Regions from separate parts of the Acinetobacter pittii genome, predicted to be linked through region 1. Evidence: predicted binding sites of a transcription regulator. Region 1 holds the regulator's gene; the other holds the start of a gene.
The links. The regulator PhoB, encoded in region 1, activates phosphate uptake and scavenging genes when phosphate is short. The targets are predictions, from matches to a motif close to TGTCATNAANCTGTCATAA.
Positions count from the first base shown of each region.

Region 2: the regulator PhoB is predicted to act here: its motif matches at 5,803-5,821, upstream of SOI81_RS05440 (NAD(+) kinase).

Region 1 covers NZ_CP139286.1:104,094-112,312, forward strand. Annotated here, with positions in the region: gene rhdA (sulfurtransferase) at 1-591, shown strand, start outside; gene asd (archaetidylserine decarboxylase) at 588-1,439, shown strand; gene SOI81_RS00490 (AcfC family putative adhesin) at 1,582-2,343, opposite strand; gene SOI81_RS00495 (alpha/beta fold hydrolase) at 2,581-3,777, shown strand; gene phoR (phosphate regulon sensor histidine kinase PhoR) at 3,847-5,205, opposite strand; gene phoB (phosphate regulon transcriptional regulator PhoB) at 5,215-5,925, opposite strand; gene SOI81_RS00510 (TetR/AcrR family transcriptional regulator) at 6,180-6,851, opposite strand; gene SOI81_RS00515 (SDR family NAD(P)-dependent oxidoreductase) at 7,049-7,882, shown strand; gene ypnP (MATE family efflux transporter) at 7,939-8,219, opposite strand, start outside.
Region 2 covers NZ_CP139286.1:1,159,087-1,167,305, reverse strand. Annotated here, with positions in the region: gene SOI81_RS05465 (hypothetical protein) at 1-76, shown strand, start outside; gene acadL (acyl-CoA dehydrogenase family protein) at 126-1,271, opposite strand; gene SOI81_RS05455 (dicarboxylate/amino acid:cation symporter) at 1,436-2,794, opposite strand; gene SOI81_RS05450 (glycosyl transferase family protein) at 3,298-4,302, shown strand; gene SOI81_RS05445 (YeaC family protein) at 4,505-4,777, opposite strand; gene SOI81_RS05440 (NAD(+) kinase) at 4,774-5,682, opposite strand; gene mrcB (penicillin-binding protein 1B) at 5,868-8,219, shown strand, end outside.

The DNA.
Region 1 (8,219 bases):
GTCTATGACGATGAAGGCGGAGCATGGGCTGGGCGTTTAATCTGGAATTTGCATTGCTTAGGATTCACCCGTACCAGTTTAATTAATGGCGGTATCCATGCATGGTTAGGAGCAGGGCTACCAACCACAGCAGAAGTCGAAAAAGTTTCTCCTGTTGCAGACTTAATTCAGATTGATTTATCGCATGCTGCTCAGTTCCGAGTGAACTATGAAGAGCTGCGCAAACAAGTTGAGCAAGAAAATGTGCAATTGTGGGATTGCCGCACGAGTGATGAATATAGTGGTGTCCGTTTAGCAGCGCGACGCGGCGGTCACATTCCAAATGCTCTCCATTTTGAATGGAGTACTGCACTTAATCGTGAAAATCATCTAAAATTGCATCCGCTTGAACGCACGCGGCAGCGCCTTGAACAACTGGGGTTTGATTTACATCAACCTGTAGTTGTGTACTGCCAGTCACATCACCGTTCCGGTTTGGCCTATATTCTGGCTAGACTCTTGGGCTGGGAAGCAAAAGCCTATGATGGTGCGTGGAGTGAATGGGGCAATCGCCTCGATAGTCCTATTATTACTGGAGAATCACCGTCGTGAGTTTCACATCTCGATTAAAAAAAGAATTATTTATTAAGGCACAAAATCTTGTACCACAGCATCAATTGAGCCGTGTGATAGGTAAAGTGGCGGCGAGTGAAAATCCAGTTGTGAAAGCCGCTGTTATTCATGCATTTAAAACCAAATATGGGATTGATTTATCAATCGCTGAACAAGGCAATGCATTGAAATATAAATCTTTTAATGACTTTTTTACCCGTGCATTAAAAGAAGGTGTACGTCTAGTTGATGAAAATGCAGATAGCATCGTGTCTCCAGCAGATGGTGCGATTTCCCAAATTGGTAAAATCACTGCGGGTGAAGTATTTCAAGCCAAAGGCCAAAGCTTTTCTGTAGAGAAACTCATTGGTGATCCACAGCTTGCTCAGCCATTCCAAGACGGTGAGTTCGCTACAGTTTATTTGTCACCGCGTGATTATCATCGTGTGCATATGCCTTTTGCAGGGACATTAACAGAAACGTTATATGTACCCGGCGAGCTATTTTCGGTAAATCAAGTCACTGCGGAAAATGTACCGGGTTTATTTGCTCGTAATGAACGTATGGTGTGTTTGTTTGATACTGAACTTGGCCGTATGGCGGTTGTTTTAGTGGGTGCAATGATTGTTGCTGGTATTGAAACTGTGGCAACAGGTAAAGTGAAACCTTCAGGTCGTATCGAATTACAGCATCATCAGTTAAAGCTAGAAAAAGGTGCTGAGCTTGGACGTTTTTATTTAGGTTCTACCGCAGTTATATTATTTGAAAAAGATAAGATCGAATGGGAACAACGTTTTAAAGCTGAGTCTGTGGTTGTAATGGGCGAGCGCATGGGTCATACAGTTTAATCACTTTTATAGCCTGTATAATACAAATAAGCCCTGAATTTAATTATTCAGGGTTTATTTTTTTAATACAAAAATTAAGTCGTTATTATATTCAACTTAAAAACGAATATATTCTAGATAGAGCCGAAATAATAATTTTAAATTATTTAGTCCAACCATATTTTTTGAAAATAATATTACCTTGCTGAGACGATAAGAACTCTACAAAACGTTTCGCTTCAGCATCTTTTAAACTATGTTTTGTTAATGCTACACCTGTATCGCGATAGACAACTAGCTCTGGCTCGATAGGGATAATTTGCCCTACGTCTGGGTTACTAATTCCCCAAATATTAAAGACTAGCCAAGCATCGTAGCTGCTATTTTCTTCCCAATTTTTCTTGGCAATACCTGTGTTGGCAGCGTAGGTGACAATATTTTTTCGAAAAGATTTTGTTAATTGAATATTTCCGGTTCTACCCGCAATATCCTCCCACATACCGACTTGACCTGCACCATGCGTAACTAAAACTTTAACACCGGGTTTAGTGAGATCCTTAAATCCTTTAATATTTTTAGGATTTCCTTTTCTCACTAAAATCGCTGCGGGACGTAAATATAAAGGTTCCACCGAGTCTTTTATAATTTGTTCAGAAAAAGCATTTTCAAAATCAGACATCATCGCCTCGGAACCACTATAGATCACATCGGCATCTAATTTCGCTTTATCAGACCATTGAGAAGTTGGGCCGGAAGTCACATGGACTGCTATCCCCGTTTTTTTGGTGAATTGTTTGGCAGCTTCTTTCATTGCTGGGGCTGGGCCACCAGGACCATAGACTTGTATGTCTGCAAAGCTATGGATAGGTAGAGAACCGAGAATAAGACAAATCAGGTACGGTATAAATTTATATTGTTTTGACATTTTAATCACTATCGTAATTAAGAAAATATCAGCATATATTTTTTATTATTTAAATGGGATTAATTTTTTGCAACTATATTTATACTAGATATTCTTAAAAGTTTTTTTATTAAATTTCAGCAATAATATTCAAAGTATTTAGTTATTGAATATAAATATAGATAATTTTATGGTAATTTATATTTTATAAATTAATTATTTAAATAGATGTAATATTAATAATAGAGGAGTAATCCCTTGATTAGAAAAAGTAATTCTTTTTTAAAAATTTTATTTAGCAGTGCTTGTTTGGTGTCAGGTTCTGCTATGGCTGCTCCAATTACAGATTTGGGTAAGCAAATTGTGAGCGAAAAACCGGGTTCAATACTCTCTATAGAACAACAAAAAGTGACGGATTTATTTCCTCATGCCGATCAACGTTTGTTAGTCAATTATCGTAGTCGAGGTATTCAGAACGAACCCATCGTGGCATCGGCTTTTATTTTATTACCGAAAGGAACACCACCAAAAAATGGCTGGCCGATACTTGCTTGGGCACATGGCACGACAGGAGTTGCTGATACCTGTGCACCTTCGGGTGATTATGTTGGTGGACCAGTTCATACATATCAAGAAGTTGCTTCTAAAGCTTTAGATGGTTGGTTGGCACGTGGCTATGCAGTTGTCGCACCTGACTATCAAGGCTTAGGTACTTTAGGTGCACATCCTTATATGAATGCAAAGAGCCAGCTACATACGGTGGTCGATGCTGTGCGGGCATTACATGTGCTTAAGCCTAAAGATTTTAATAAACAGTGGTTGGTAATGGGGCATAGTCAGGGTGGAGCTGCGGCAATTACAGTGGCGGCTTATGGTCAGAAAGATGCTCCCGAATTAGATTTAAAAGGAGCGATTGCACTTGCTCCGGGTGGTTATCAATATGAAGGCATTGCAGAATATGTGTTGAGTCACCCAAATCCAGAACCTAGTGTAGCCGCATTTTTCCCAATTGTGTTGTTGGGAGCACAAGCAGCGGAGCCAAGTATTGTTCCTGAAAATTTAGTTAGTCCAGAAATGAACACGGTGCTGACTCAAGCACGTAGTCGCTGTTTATCTGAACTCCAATCTGATTTGAAGAAATCGCCTTCGAGCATATTTCGACCTGATGCAGACTTAAAACCTCTTTTGGCTTATCTAAAACAACAGTCCATTGAAAATATGGTGCCTACTGTACCGTTAATGATTGTTCAAGGTTCTAAAGATCATTTAGTCGACCCTAGAGGGACATCAGCTTATTACCAACAGTTATGTAAATTAAAAAAACCAACTATCTATCAAACAATTGATGGCGGAGATCATCGCGATGCATTGCGCCAGAGCAATACGTTTGCCACTAGTTTTTTAAACGTAATTGAGAAAAATCAGAGCAAATCGTATTGCTCTAATTTTAAGTAAATTGGTTTTAACTAATACAAAAAAGCCGACTTTTCATAAGTCGGCTTTTTATATGTACGGGGGATAATTTTAAGTCATGTTATATAGTCTTTCTTTTGGAAAAACTGCGGTAAATGTTGATCCTTCGTTTTCTTTAGACTGCACATCTAAATACGCGCCGTGTTGCATCAGCACGTGTTTTACAATCGCAAGACCTAAACCTGTACCACCTGTTTGGCGACTACGGTCACTGTCAACTCGATAGAAGCGTTCAGTTAGTCGTGGCAAATGCTTAGGGTTAATACCAATACCTGTGTCTTGTACACTAAAGTAAGCATGTTCGCCATCGTCGTGCCAGCCAATCGTAATCGTTCCACCTTTTGGTGTGTACTTGATGGCATTGGTAATTAAATTACTAAATGCACTGGCAATTTCCATGTCAGAACCAATCAAGTCACAGTGGCTATCAATATGTAAATTGAGCGTATGTCCATAATCGGCATTGTAGGCCTGAGCATCATCAAAGAGTTGATTCATTAAGCTCGGCATTTCAATAATCTGATTTTTCGCAATTTTCTTATTATTTTCTAAATTTGATAACAGCAGTAAATCATTCACCAAAGCATTCATACGCTTAGTTTGAGACTGCATCTGATCAAACGCACGTTTCCAGCGTGGACTAATATCTTCCTGATCGGTAAACGTTTCGATGTAACCACTGAGTACGGTTAGCGGGGTACGAAGTTCATGAGAAATATTATCGACGAAGTCTTTACGCATTTGCTCAAGGTTGTGCATGCGAGTCACATCGTAAGCGACTAATAAACGACTTTCTCCACCAAATCTTGTGAGTTTAACCTGCACATAGCGGTCATCATCAAAATTTGAGTGAAGCTTAATCCCGTCGGGTGCCTGATCAATATTGTTAAAATATTCAATAAAGGTTGGCTGACGTAAAATCGTTAATAAGTTACGACCACGGTCGAGAGGACTGATTCCTAACAAACGTTCAGCTGCAGGGTTCCACCATTCGATTTGATGTTGGTCATCAATGAGTACAACCGCTTCAGCAAGCGCAACTAATGAAGACTGTGCTCGGTCAATTAAACCAACCATTTCGGCCTGAACAATTCGTTCTTGGCGCTGAGCACGGTAGACGTTAAATAATAATGCCCCCCAAATCCCATTAAGATTTGGAGGAACGTCATAAGGTTTATTCGCAATCCAGTCATTGACCAGATATAAAGAACGCAACTGGAGTGTAAAAAACACCACGAAGGCGATAAAAATACAACTCCAGAAATACCCGACGCCTAAACCGACTAAACCGGCAATGATTAGAAAAAATAATAAAAGCCGTAAATCTTGTTTGGCAAACGTCCATAAACTACTGTAGCGAGAAAGCTTTTGTTCACGTACCTGTTCAGGGACGGGGTAGGGTTCATACATAAATCTTGGTTAACCTGCGGCTAAATCTGCACGTGTAGAGAAACGGTAGCCAGTTCCACGTACGGTCTGAACAAATCGGTCAACACCAAAAGGTTCTAGCACTTTACGCAAACGACGGATATGCACATCGATAGTGCGGTCTTCAATATATACATTACCGCCCCATACTTGATCGAGCAACTGGGCACGCGTATATGCACGCTCCGGATGGGTCATAAAAAATGCAAGTAAGCGATATTCAGTTGGACCCATATCTAAAATACTGTTACCAAAGCTAACACGCTGGCTCACAGGATCAAGAATTAAACCATTGGCATCAATTGTTTTTTCACCACTTAATGCATTAGCACGACGCAGGACTGCCTTAATACGTGAAACCAATTCACGTGTTGAAAAAGGCTTAGTCATGTAGTCATCTGCACCCGCGTCAAGACCTTGTACTTTGTGGTCTTCTTCTCCGCGAGCGGTGAGCATAATCACTGGAATTTCTGCTAAGTTCTCATCGCGTTTTAAGCGGCGACATAAATCGACACCGCTTACGCCTCCAGGTAACATCCAATCAAGCAAGATAAGCGCCGGACGTTGGTCGACGATAATTTGATGAGCCTGTTTGGCATCTTCTGCCTGTAAACATTGAAAGCCTGCCATGTCCAAAGAAGTATGGATCATTTCGCGAATAGGAAGCTCATCATCGACAATTAAAATGTAGTCATCTTTCACAACGCAATATCCTATAGATTTAACGGTGAACCGTTTTGTAGTTATGACAGGCTTATTACAAAGATTAATTATGACAATTTCATTGCAGAAAAGTCTATAAAATTGAATTTAGCAATAATTTGTGACAAAACCAAGGCAAAGGTATGACCAAATTATGACATATAACTTAGAGAATTCTTAAAATCATTCAATAAGTTACTATGTTAAAGGTTTAACTGGTTTGTCCCATTTATAGCTGTCAAAAAACTTTAATATTATTTTGAAACTTGAGCTAATAAAGATAAGAAAACGATACGGCATGCGGTTAAAACCTGCTCAAGAGACTGCTCAAAGCCACCCATGACCCATCGAATCGCAATTTGAGTGACATATCCATTCAAACCAGTTGCGATTAAAGATAGCTCATTTTCATGGTGTTGAATTTGCGGCATGGTCAGCATAACGAAGGCCTGAATCATGCGATCAAATTGCGCAAGTGTTTCTTGAATGGTGGCTTGATTATGTAATTCTTGTACCAGAACTGCATCGACATAGACGATGCGAGCTAATCTTGGGTCATCTTTTAAGGTAGTCAGCAGTGCTCTTAAACCTGCATCAACCATTTTTTCTGGATCGGGTGCAGCTTTAATCACGGCTTGCATCAGATTTTGCTGTAATTCTTCAATCATTTTTAAAAAGATGGTTTGGAATAAATCTTCACTCTTCTTAAATGATTCATAAAAATAACGTTCTGTGAGTTTTGCCTCTTGGCAGACATCTTTTACCGTCACTGAAAAAAAACCGAGCGTTCCGTAGGTCGCAATGCCTGCTTCAATCAGTTTTTCGCGGCGTGCCTCTTTACGTTCAGATAGAGATAACCCTTTGAACTGACGTTCTTTACTCACACTTTTTGTTTTCTTTTTACTGGTTGAGTCGTTAGTCGTCATAAATAAGTCGTTTCCTAATTTATAGGTTTTAGCCCAATATGCTCACTATGATAAAGCGCTCAGAAGAATTGTGCCATTCTATCTGAAATTACAGTGTACTATATTGACAATGTGTATTGTCAAAATTATATTGAAGATGTCTAAACTGCACATGCAATGAACCGATTGTGCAAATATCGAAAAACAAAGGATGGACAATGAAAAATTTTAAAAACAAAGTCGCTGCAATTACGGGCGCAGGTTCTGGCATTGGGCAACAGTTAGCAATTCTTTTGGCAAAACAGGGCTGCCATCTTTCGTTGAGTGATATTAATGAAAAAGGATTACAACAAACTGTCGAGCTTTTAAAACCGTACAGTGATATTACTGTTACCACCAAAAAGCTTGATGTGTCTGATCGCGAAGCGGTAAAGCAGTGGGCGCAAGAAACTGTACAAGATCACGGTTCTGTTAACCTGATTTTTAACAACGCTGGCGTAGCATTAGGTTCTACTGTTGAGGGTGCAACCTACGAAGATTTAGAGTGGATTGTTGGAATTAACTTCTGGGGTGTGGTTTACGGGACTAAAGAATTTTTACCGTTCATTAAGCAGACTCAAGACGGCCATATTATTAACATCTCAAGCTTATTTGGTCTGACTGCTCAACCGACTCAATCTGGTTATAACGCGACTAAATTTGCTGTACGCGGTTTTACCGAATCATTACGCCAAGAACTAGATATCGAAAAAAGTGGCGTGAGCTCTTTGTGCGTACATCCGGGGGGAATTCGCACCAATATTGCTAAAGCGGCAAAAATGAGTGATAGCTTGAGTAGTTTGGGTATGGACCCGACGAAATCAATTCAAAACTTTGACAAGTTACTACGTACTCCACCAGAAGAAGCTGCACGTCAAATCTTGGATGCCGTTTTGAAAAATAAACGCCGTTTATTGATTGGTAGTGACGCAAAAATTCTTGATGCTTTTCAGCGTTTGTTCCCAACAGGATATCAACGTGCTTCAACCATTGTGACCAAATGGATGAAATAAGATTTAAATTAAAAAAGCCATCAATCGATGGCTTTTTTTATATGGTTTAGATCGTTCTAAATAAGAACTTTGATCTTCTTTTTCTTCCAGATAAATTGGTAATACAGGCCTTGGATAATACATAAACTGACAAATGCCAAGGCATAGGCAACCCAGATGCCTTTAAGGCCCCATATTGAGCTAAACCAATAAGCACATGGAATTTCAATAAATAAAATAGCCGAGATATTGATTAGCATTGGGACAGTCACAGTTCCACTGGCACGCATAATCGATGCAAAAATCGCACCTGCACCAAAGAATAAAATTGCCCAAAGTACAATGAATAAAAGTTGCT
Region 2 (8,219 bases), 1.1 Mb from region 1:
AAGAAAGATGAATCATGTATTACAGCAATTACCAAAACAACAAGACTATCCTGTCATTCAACAGAAAACTAAATAGTTAAAAACAAAACAGCCTGTTCTAAGACAGGCTGTTTTTCTCTGCTTAACTAGGCTTTGCCAATTAATCCACGTGCTACGATTTCTTTCATAATTTCGTTTGTACCACCGTAAATACGCTGGATACGGGCATCTACAAAGAAACGTGAAATTGGGTATTCAGTCATATAACCATAACCACCGAAAAGTTGTAGTAAGTTATCAGCGACTTTCATTTGCATATCACTACTGAAACTTTTCAATGCTGCAGCCGTTTCTACATCTAGTTTACCTTCTTGATATAAGGCAACGTTTCTTTCATAGAAAGCTGCTGTTGCAAGCTCATCAATTTTTGCTTGTGCTAAAACAAAACGAGTATTTTGGAACTGTGAAATAGGTTGACCAAATGCTTGGCGCTCTTTTACATACGCTGTTGCCAAATCAATTGCACCACGAATTGCCCCAATTGCAGTAGATGCAATGGCTGTACGTTCACGAGGTAACTCTTGCATTAAATAAGCAAAACCTTGCCCAGCTTGACCGAGTAACTGGTCTTTAGGCACTTTTACATTGTCAAAAAATAGTTCAGAAGTATCTTGAGAATGCAGGCCGATTTTGTCGAGATTTGTGCCTTTTTTAAAGCCTTCTAAATGCGTATCTGCTAATAGTAACGATACACCTTTGGCACGCGCTTGAGGATCTGTTTTTACTGCGAGTACAACAAGATCAGCATGTTGTCCATTTGAAATAAAGGTTTTTGAACCATTTAATAAATAGTGATCGTCTTGCAAAATGGCGCTGGTACGCATTGATTGTAAATCCGAACCTGCTCCCGGTTCAGTCATGCCGATTGCACCCACAACCTCGCCTGTTACCATTTTCGGCAACCAGTATTGTTTTTGCTCTTCTGTCCCGATATGTAAAATATACGGTGCAGCAATTTCAGAGTGGCAAGAAATCGCTGTTGATAATGCACAAAAACCAGCACGTGCAGATTCTTCAACTAACATTAATGAATAATAGGTTGGTACACCGTAACCACCATATTCTTCTGGGACATCCACACATAAAAAGCCATTTTCGCCCAGTTGACTCCAGACAGAACGCGGCATAATTCCTTCACGCTCCCATTGGTCGTAATGTGGCGCAATATGCTCACTCAAAAAACGTTTAAAATTATCACGGAATAATTCTAAATCTGCATCGTATGCCAACATAATATTTTCCTTCAGCTTTATTGTTTTATCGAATCTCATTGCTGTGCATGCTAATCATTTTTTTAGCAACTGTCATGGCATAGCCGCTCATTAAAACTGTACTTTTCAGTCAGCCAATAAAAAAGGAAGCCTAAAGCTTCCTTTTTTATATAGGTTTATTTGAATTAATCTAGACCTTCAGCGACTTGAGGAGTTTTTTGTTCCATCATTTTTCTGTCGACTTCATCTGGATTATTCAAAGCATCATTCAACTTATCTTTATCTAAAGCACCGACCCATTTTGCGACGACTATCGTTGCTAAAGAGTTACCTACAAGATTGGTTAATGCGCGTGCTTCTGACATGAAACGGTCAATACCTAAAATCAATGCCAAACCTGCCACTGGAATATGACCAACAGCAGATAAAGTTGCTGCCATCACAATAAAGCCAGAACCTGTTACACCCGCTGCACCTTTAGATGAGATTAAGAGTACTAGTAACAAAGTAATCTGATGCTGAATATCAAGCTGTGTATTTGTTGCCTGAGCAATAAAGATTGCAGCCATGGTCAAATAAATTGAGGTACCATCAAGGTTAAATGAATAACCTGTCGGTATCACTAAACCAACTACAGATTTTTCACAACCTGCAATTTCAAGTTTACGCAACATGCGAGGCAAAACTGATTCAGAAGAAGATGTACCAAGTACAATTAATAACTCTTCACGAATTAAGCGAATCATCTTAAGGATACTAAATCCGCTAACACGGCTGATTGTACCCAAGATCAAGAAGATGAAGAGTAAACACGTAATATAGAAGCAGATAATGAGCTGCCCTAATTGTACAAGTGAACCAACACCATATTTACCGATAGTGAATGCCATCGCACCAAATGCACCAATCGGAGCCAATTTCATGACCATATTCACAATGTTAAAGAACACATGTGCAACTTGATCAATAAATTTTAAAACTGGACGTCCGGCATCACCTAACTTATGTAAAGCAAAACCAAAAAGAATTGCAAAAAGAAGGACTTGTAAGATTTCACCATTTGCAAATGCACCAACAACCGTATCTGGGATGATGTGCATTAAGAAATCAATGGTAGATTGTGACTCACCAGAACTGACGTATTTTTGAATGCCCGAAGTATCAAGAGTAGTAGGGTCAACATTCATCCCTACACCCGGTTTAGCAATGTTAATTACAACAAGGCCAATTAGAAGTGCAATTGTTGAAACGATTTCAAAGTATAACAATGCAACGCCGCCAGTTTTTCCGACTGACTTCATGCTTTCCATACCAGCAATACCGCTTACAACGGTACAGAAAATAACTGGAGCGATGATCATCTTGATCAAACGAATAAAGGCATCACCTAATGGCTTGAGTTTCTCACCTAAACCTGGGATATGTTGTTCAACACCATTGACAATTTGCGTGGAGCTTGGAGAAAAATGTCCCACCAAGATACCTGCAATAATCGCAATAATCACCTGAAAATAAAGTGATTTATAAATCGGTTTTTTAGCCATAACTTTACTTCAATCTATATTTCCAAGTCCGTTGGAAATACCAAAATGAAACGTCTATTCTTTACGAATACACAGCCCTAACCTTTCACATTAACACCGCAAAAGGGAAATGGTTTTTTGTGAACAAAAAACCTTCCTACTACCTCAATGAAAACAAAATAGATGTTTTCTAAAACAGGAGAATACCTGAAGTTTCTAACCACTTTGAGTAGCTAGAAATAACCTCTTACTTTTTCAATAAAAAGCTGAAGATATAGGAGAATCACATAAAATTATGATATGAGTGCTCAAAAAAGCACGAGAAAGTGTACTCGAATTAAATAACGATTCGGTTAAATTTTTAGCTGATACGCATAAAAAACACTCAGGCAATCCTAAGACTTTAGTATAAGAAACACTTTTGATATTTTTTCAGCAGTTTTTTATGTCATATTGATTAAATACTTGTGGACATTTCATTTTGAGCTGCCTACATCCCATCATTTTTATTGTTTTGAACTACGATGAATACTAAACGTAATATCTATAAAGATGCTGAACATCCCTTTGCTCAATATGTCCGTATTTTAGGTAAGGGGAAAACCGGATCTCGCTCTTTAAGCTACGAAGAAGCCTATCAAGCATTTACCATGATTTTAAAAGGTGAAGTTTTAGATGTGCAGTTAGGCGCATTTTTAATGTTACTTCGGGTTAAAGAGGAATCTATTGAGGAACTTGCAGGATTCGTACAAGCGACCAAAGACCAGCTTCATTTTGAACCTCTAGACGTCGATTTAGACTGGTCATCTTATGCAGGTAAACGAAAACACTATCCATGGTTTTTGTTAGCCGCTCTTACACTTGCACAGCATGGTCATAAGATTGTTATGCATGGCGCGTCAGGTCATACGCTTAACCGTGTTTATACCGAGCAAGTTTTAGAATATCTTGGTTATCAAATTTGCCATTCTGAACAAGAAGTTCGCACTCAATTAGCAGAGCAAAATTTCGCTTACTTACCCTTAGAGGTAATTTCACCAGTTTTAAGCGAACTGATTTCTCTAAGAAATGTCATGGGATTACGTTCACCAATTCATACTTTAGCCCGATTAATTAATCCTTTTAATGCCAAGGCCACCTTACAAGCAATATTCCACCCGGCCTACAGAAGTTCCCACCAACATAGTGCATTCCGCTTAGGCTATCAAAATAGCGCAGTCATTAAAGGTGAAGGTGGTGAGTTTGAACGAAATCCAGATGCCAAAACACTCATCTGTGGCATTAAAAATGGTGAACTCTATGAACATGAGTTGCCAAAGCTCACGCCAGAACGAAGCCCAATTGAAGAAGAGCTAGATTTAGCTACTTTTAAGGCAGTATGGCTTGGTCAACAGCACCATGAATATGGGGAAATGGCAGTAACAGAAACCATCGGAATCGCGCTATATACCATGGGAGTTATTGCTAGTTTTGAAGAAGCGATGCAAAAAGCAAAAGTGTTATGGGAAACACGTAATTCAAGCCAATAAAACTAATATAAGATCATACAGCCTTGTATTGCATGTTTTTCTTATATTGCTACATATAGGCAATACTTACTTTTCAAAGATGAAAAGTAACAAAAATCTTTTGTTGAGCAAACAGTACTTCCTTGTACTGTTGCTCAACTGGCGACATCCATGTCGCCCACGCGATAGCAAATGCTAAATAAGATTTATTCTGAAAGTGATTTCAAACAAAACGAATTGGTTTAAATTCAGGTTCATGCTTGTGATGATCATCATCACACTCTTCACCTTCTTCTTTCGTTCCACGGTCAATATAACCGCTACGCTGATCTTCTGGTAAGTTTTTTAACTCCCAAGCAATCACAGCTTGCATACAAGTCTCACGCTGCTCTTTTGTTAAAACAACGCCATTTGGCCATTTACCAATCTCTACTGCTGTTTTTAAACGCTCTACAATTTCAGGGTTTAAAACAGATAGCATTTGTTCAATATTCATGATTCATCTCTTTGAAAAGATTCAAAATCTTGGTTCCAACCAAGTTTGGTACGGCAGGCCATATAGAAATCATAACCTGGTGGATGCAATAAACTTAGTTTAAATGGGTGTTTACGAATGTGTAAACTGTCTCCAACATTGAGCGAGACACTATGTTGTCCATCTGCACTCACCATTGGTAATACCCGATTTTCGCGAATAACGATTTTAATTTCGCTTTGACCACCAACTACGATAGGTCGTGATGACAATGTATGGGGATGCATTGGAACTAATGCAATAGCATCCATACTTGGATGTAAAATTGGTCCACCACCTGACAAAGCATAAGCTGTCGATCCGGTTGGGGTCGAAACAATTAAACCATCACTATGTTGGCGATAAACATATTGACCATCAATATTAAGCTCGAAGTCAATCATGTGTACCGATTTGCCCGAATGCAAAACGACATCGTTTAAAGCAATCGCATCATAAATCACTTCACCATTTGTTCTTACTTCCATTTCCAGTAAGAAACGACGGTCAAGTTGAAAATGTCCTTGAAGCACTTGGTCGAGTTTGAAAATAGCTTCTGAAGGTTTGATATCAGTTAAAAAACCTAATCGCCCTCGGTTAATGCCAATTACAGGCGTATTGTAGCGAACTAAAGCTCTTGCAGCGTGGAGTAATGAACCATCCCCTCCTACTACTATGACCAAATCAGCAACTTCACCTAATAAATGACGGCTCACTACCTGTGCATGGTCATAAGGCACTAATTCAGCAGTTTCCTGATCAAAAATGGGGTTTAAGCCTAGGTTCAACAAATGATCATGAATTAAACATAGTGTTTCTACAACTGATGATTTATCTGGTCGACCGATTAACCCGACGTTTCTGAAGGACTTATGTGAAATTTGCACGAATGAGTAAGCTCCGCTGCGATACTTGCCTATAATAACATTAACCTGATTAATTTAAAAAAACATAACTACAAGATGCTGTAAAATTCAATCTAAGTTTTCTAATTATTCACAGTTTTATCATTGCAAATTGATGACAAGCTATCGCATCATTACAGGCATTGTTAGGGTTTTATCTCATTTTTATGAAGTTTGAACGTGGTATCGGTTTCTTTGCACTAATCTTTTCCATTTTGGTCATTGGTGCTTTTATTGCTCTTAGTATCTATCTGATTCGTCTAGATAATATTATCCGTGAAAAATTTGAAGGGCAACGGTGGGATATTCCTGCCAAAGTGTTCGCACGACCTTTAGAAATTTATAACAATGCGCCTATTACCCAAGCAAACTTCACTCAAGAATTAAAACTTTTGGGTTACAAAGCTTCAAGTAATTATGACAAGTCTGGAACGTATGTTGCTCAAGGTAGCAATATGTATATCCACACGCGTGGTTTTGATTACGGCGATAGTGTTGAACCAGAACAGGTACTAGAGTTAAGTTTTGCAAATGATCAAGTTGCTGAGGTTCGTAGCACAAAACCCTCTTCAACAGGTGTTGCACGATTAGAACCTTTATTAATTGGAGGGATCTATCCTCAACATAATGAAGACCGTGTTCTAATTAAACTGAATAAGGTTCCTAAACCACTCATTGAAGCTTTAATTTCAACAGAAGATCGTAATTTCTATCATCATCACGGAGTTTCAATTCGTGGTACTGCTCGTGCATTGGTGAGTAATATTACAGGCGGAAAGCGTCAAGGTGGTTCCACCCTAACTCAACAATTAGTTAAAAACTTCTACCTTACACCTGAACGCACCTTAAAACGTAAAGTTAATGAAGCATTAATGGCTTTGCTCATTGAGCTACATTACAGCAAAGGTGAAATTTTAGAAGCCTATTTAAATGAAGTAAATTTGGGCCAAAATGGTAGCTACTCAATTAATGGCTATGGTTTGGCTTCACAATTTTATTTTGGTTTACCATTACGTGAACTGAATGTTTCACAACAAGCTTATTTAGTCGGTTTGGTGCAAGGTCCTTCTTTATATAATCCTTGGAAAAACCCTGAAGGTGCGAAAAAACGCCGCGATACCGTGTTAAATAACATGCGTGTAATGGGTTATTTAACTCAATCAGAATATGAAGATGAAATTGCACGTCCTTTAAATGTGCTAAGTAAACCAAGTTTAGGTCCTGCAAAATTCCCAGACTTTTTAGATATTGTGCGTCGTCAATTACGTACAGAATATCAAGAAAGTGATTTAACTAATCAGGGTTTACGTATTTTTACGACTTTAGACCCAATTACTCAAACGCAAGTTCAAAATGCTTTTAAAGCTTCTGTAGATCGCTTGGCAAATAGTAATCCATCACGTTTGAAAAATTTACAAGGTGCTGTACTCATTGCGCATCCTGAAAATGGCGAACTGGTTGCAGCAGTTGGCTCTACACAAGACTTTACTGGTTTCAACCGTGCGTTAGATGCAAAACGTCAAGTCGGTTCTTTATTGAAACCTGTAATTTATTTAAGTGCTATTGAATCAGGACGCTACAACTGGGCAACCCAAATTGAAGACGCACCAATTAGTGTTCCTGTAGATGGTGGTAAAAGCTGGACGCCTAAAAACTATAGTGGTGGCGGACATGGCATTGTAAGCTTGAGTGAAGCATTAGCAAACTCATATAACCTATCGGCTGTACGCTTGGGTCAAGAGTTTGGTTTATCTACTTTTACCAATAATTTAAGAAAATTTGGTGTCGAGTCAACAATTCCTGCCTACCCTTCTATTTTCCTTGGGGCAGTCAATATGTCACCAATGGAAGTATTGGGAATCTATGAGAACTTCGCTACAGGTGGTTTTAAATATCCAACACGTGCGATTCGATCTGTCGTAGATGCCAACGGCCGCCTACTTGATCGTTATGGCCTTAATGTTCAACAAACAATTGATCCATCTGTTGGCTATATCATGAATTATGGCCTACAACAGGTCATGTCTTCAGGTACGGGTCGCTCAGCTTATAACAGCTTATCTCCAGCTTTAAAATTGGCAGGTAAATCAGGTACGACTAACGATACACGTGACTCATGGTTTGCGGGTTACTCAGGTAATCACGTTGCTGTAGTTTGGTTAGGTTTAGATGACAACAAAGTAACAGGATTAACGGGTTCATCTGGTGCGTTGCCAGTATGGATTAATGTGATGAAACAATTACGTCAAACCCCTGTGAATCTACGTCAACCAGACACTGTACAGTGGCAGTGGATTGACCGTGCAACTGGTGATTTATCTGCTCAAGCTTGTGATGGTGCTATGTATATTCCAATGTTAACGCATACGGTTCCGCACCGCGCTACCCCGTGTGGAGCACCTTATTATCAAGTTGATCCAACATATACACCACAAAGTGATAACACAATTCCTGAATCTCAGGATGATAATACCGACAGTTATATTCGTGAAAGTGAAAACCAGATGGAACAAGATCTG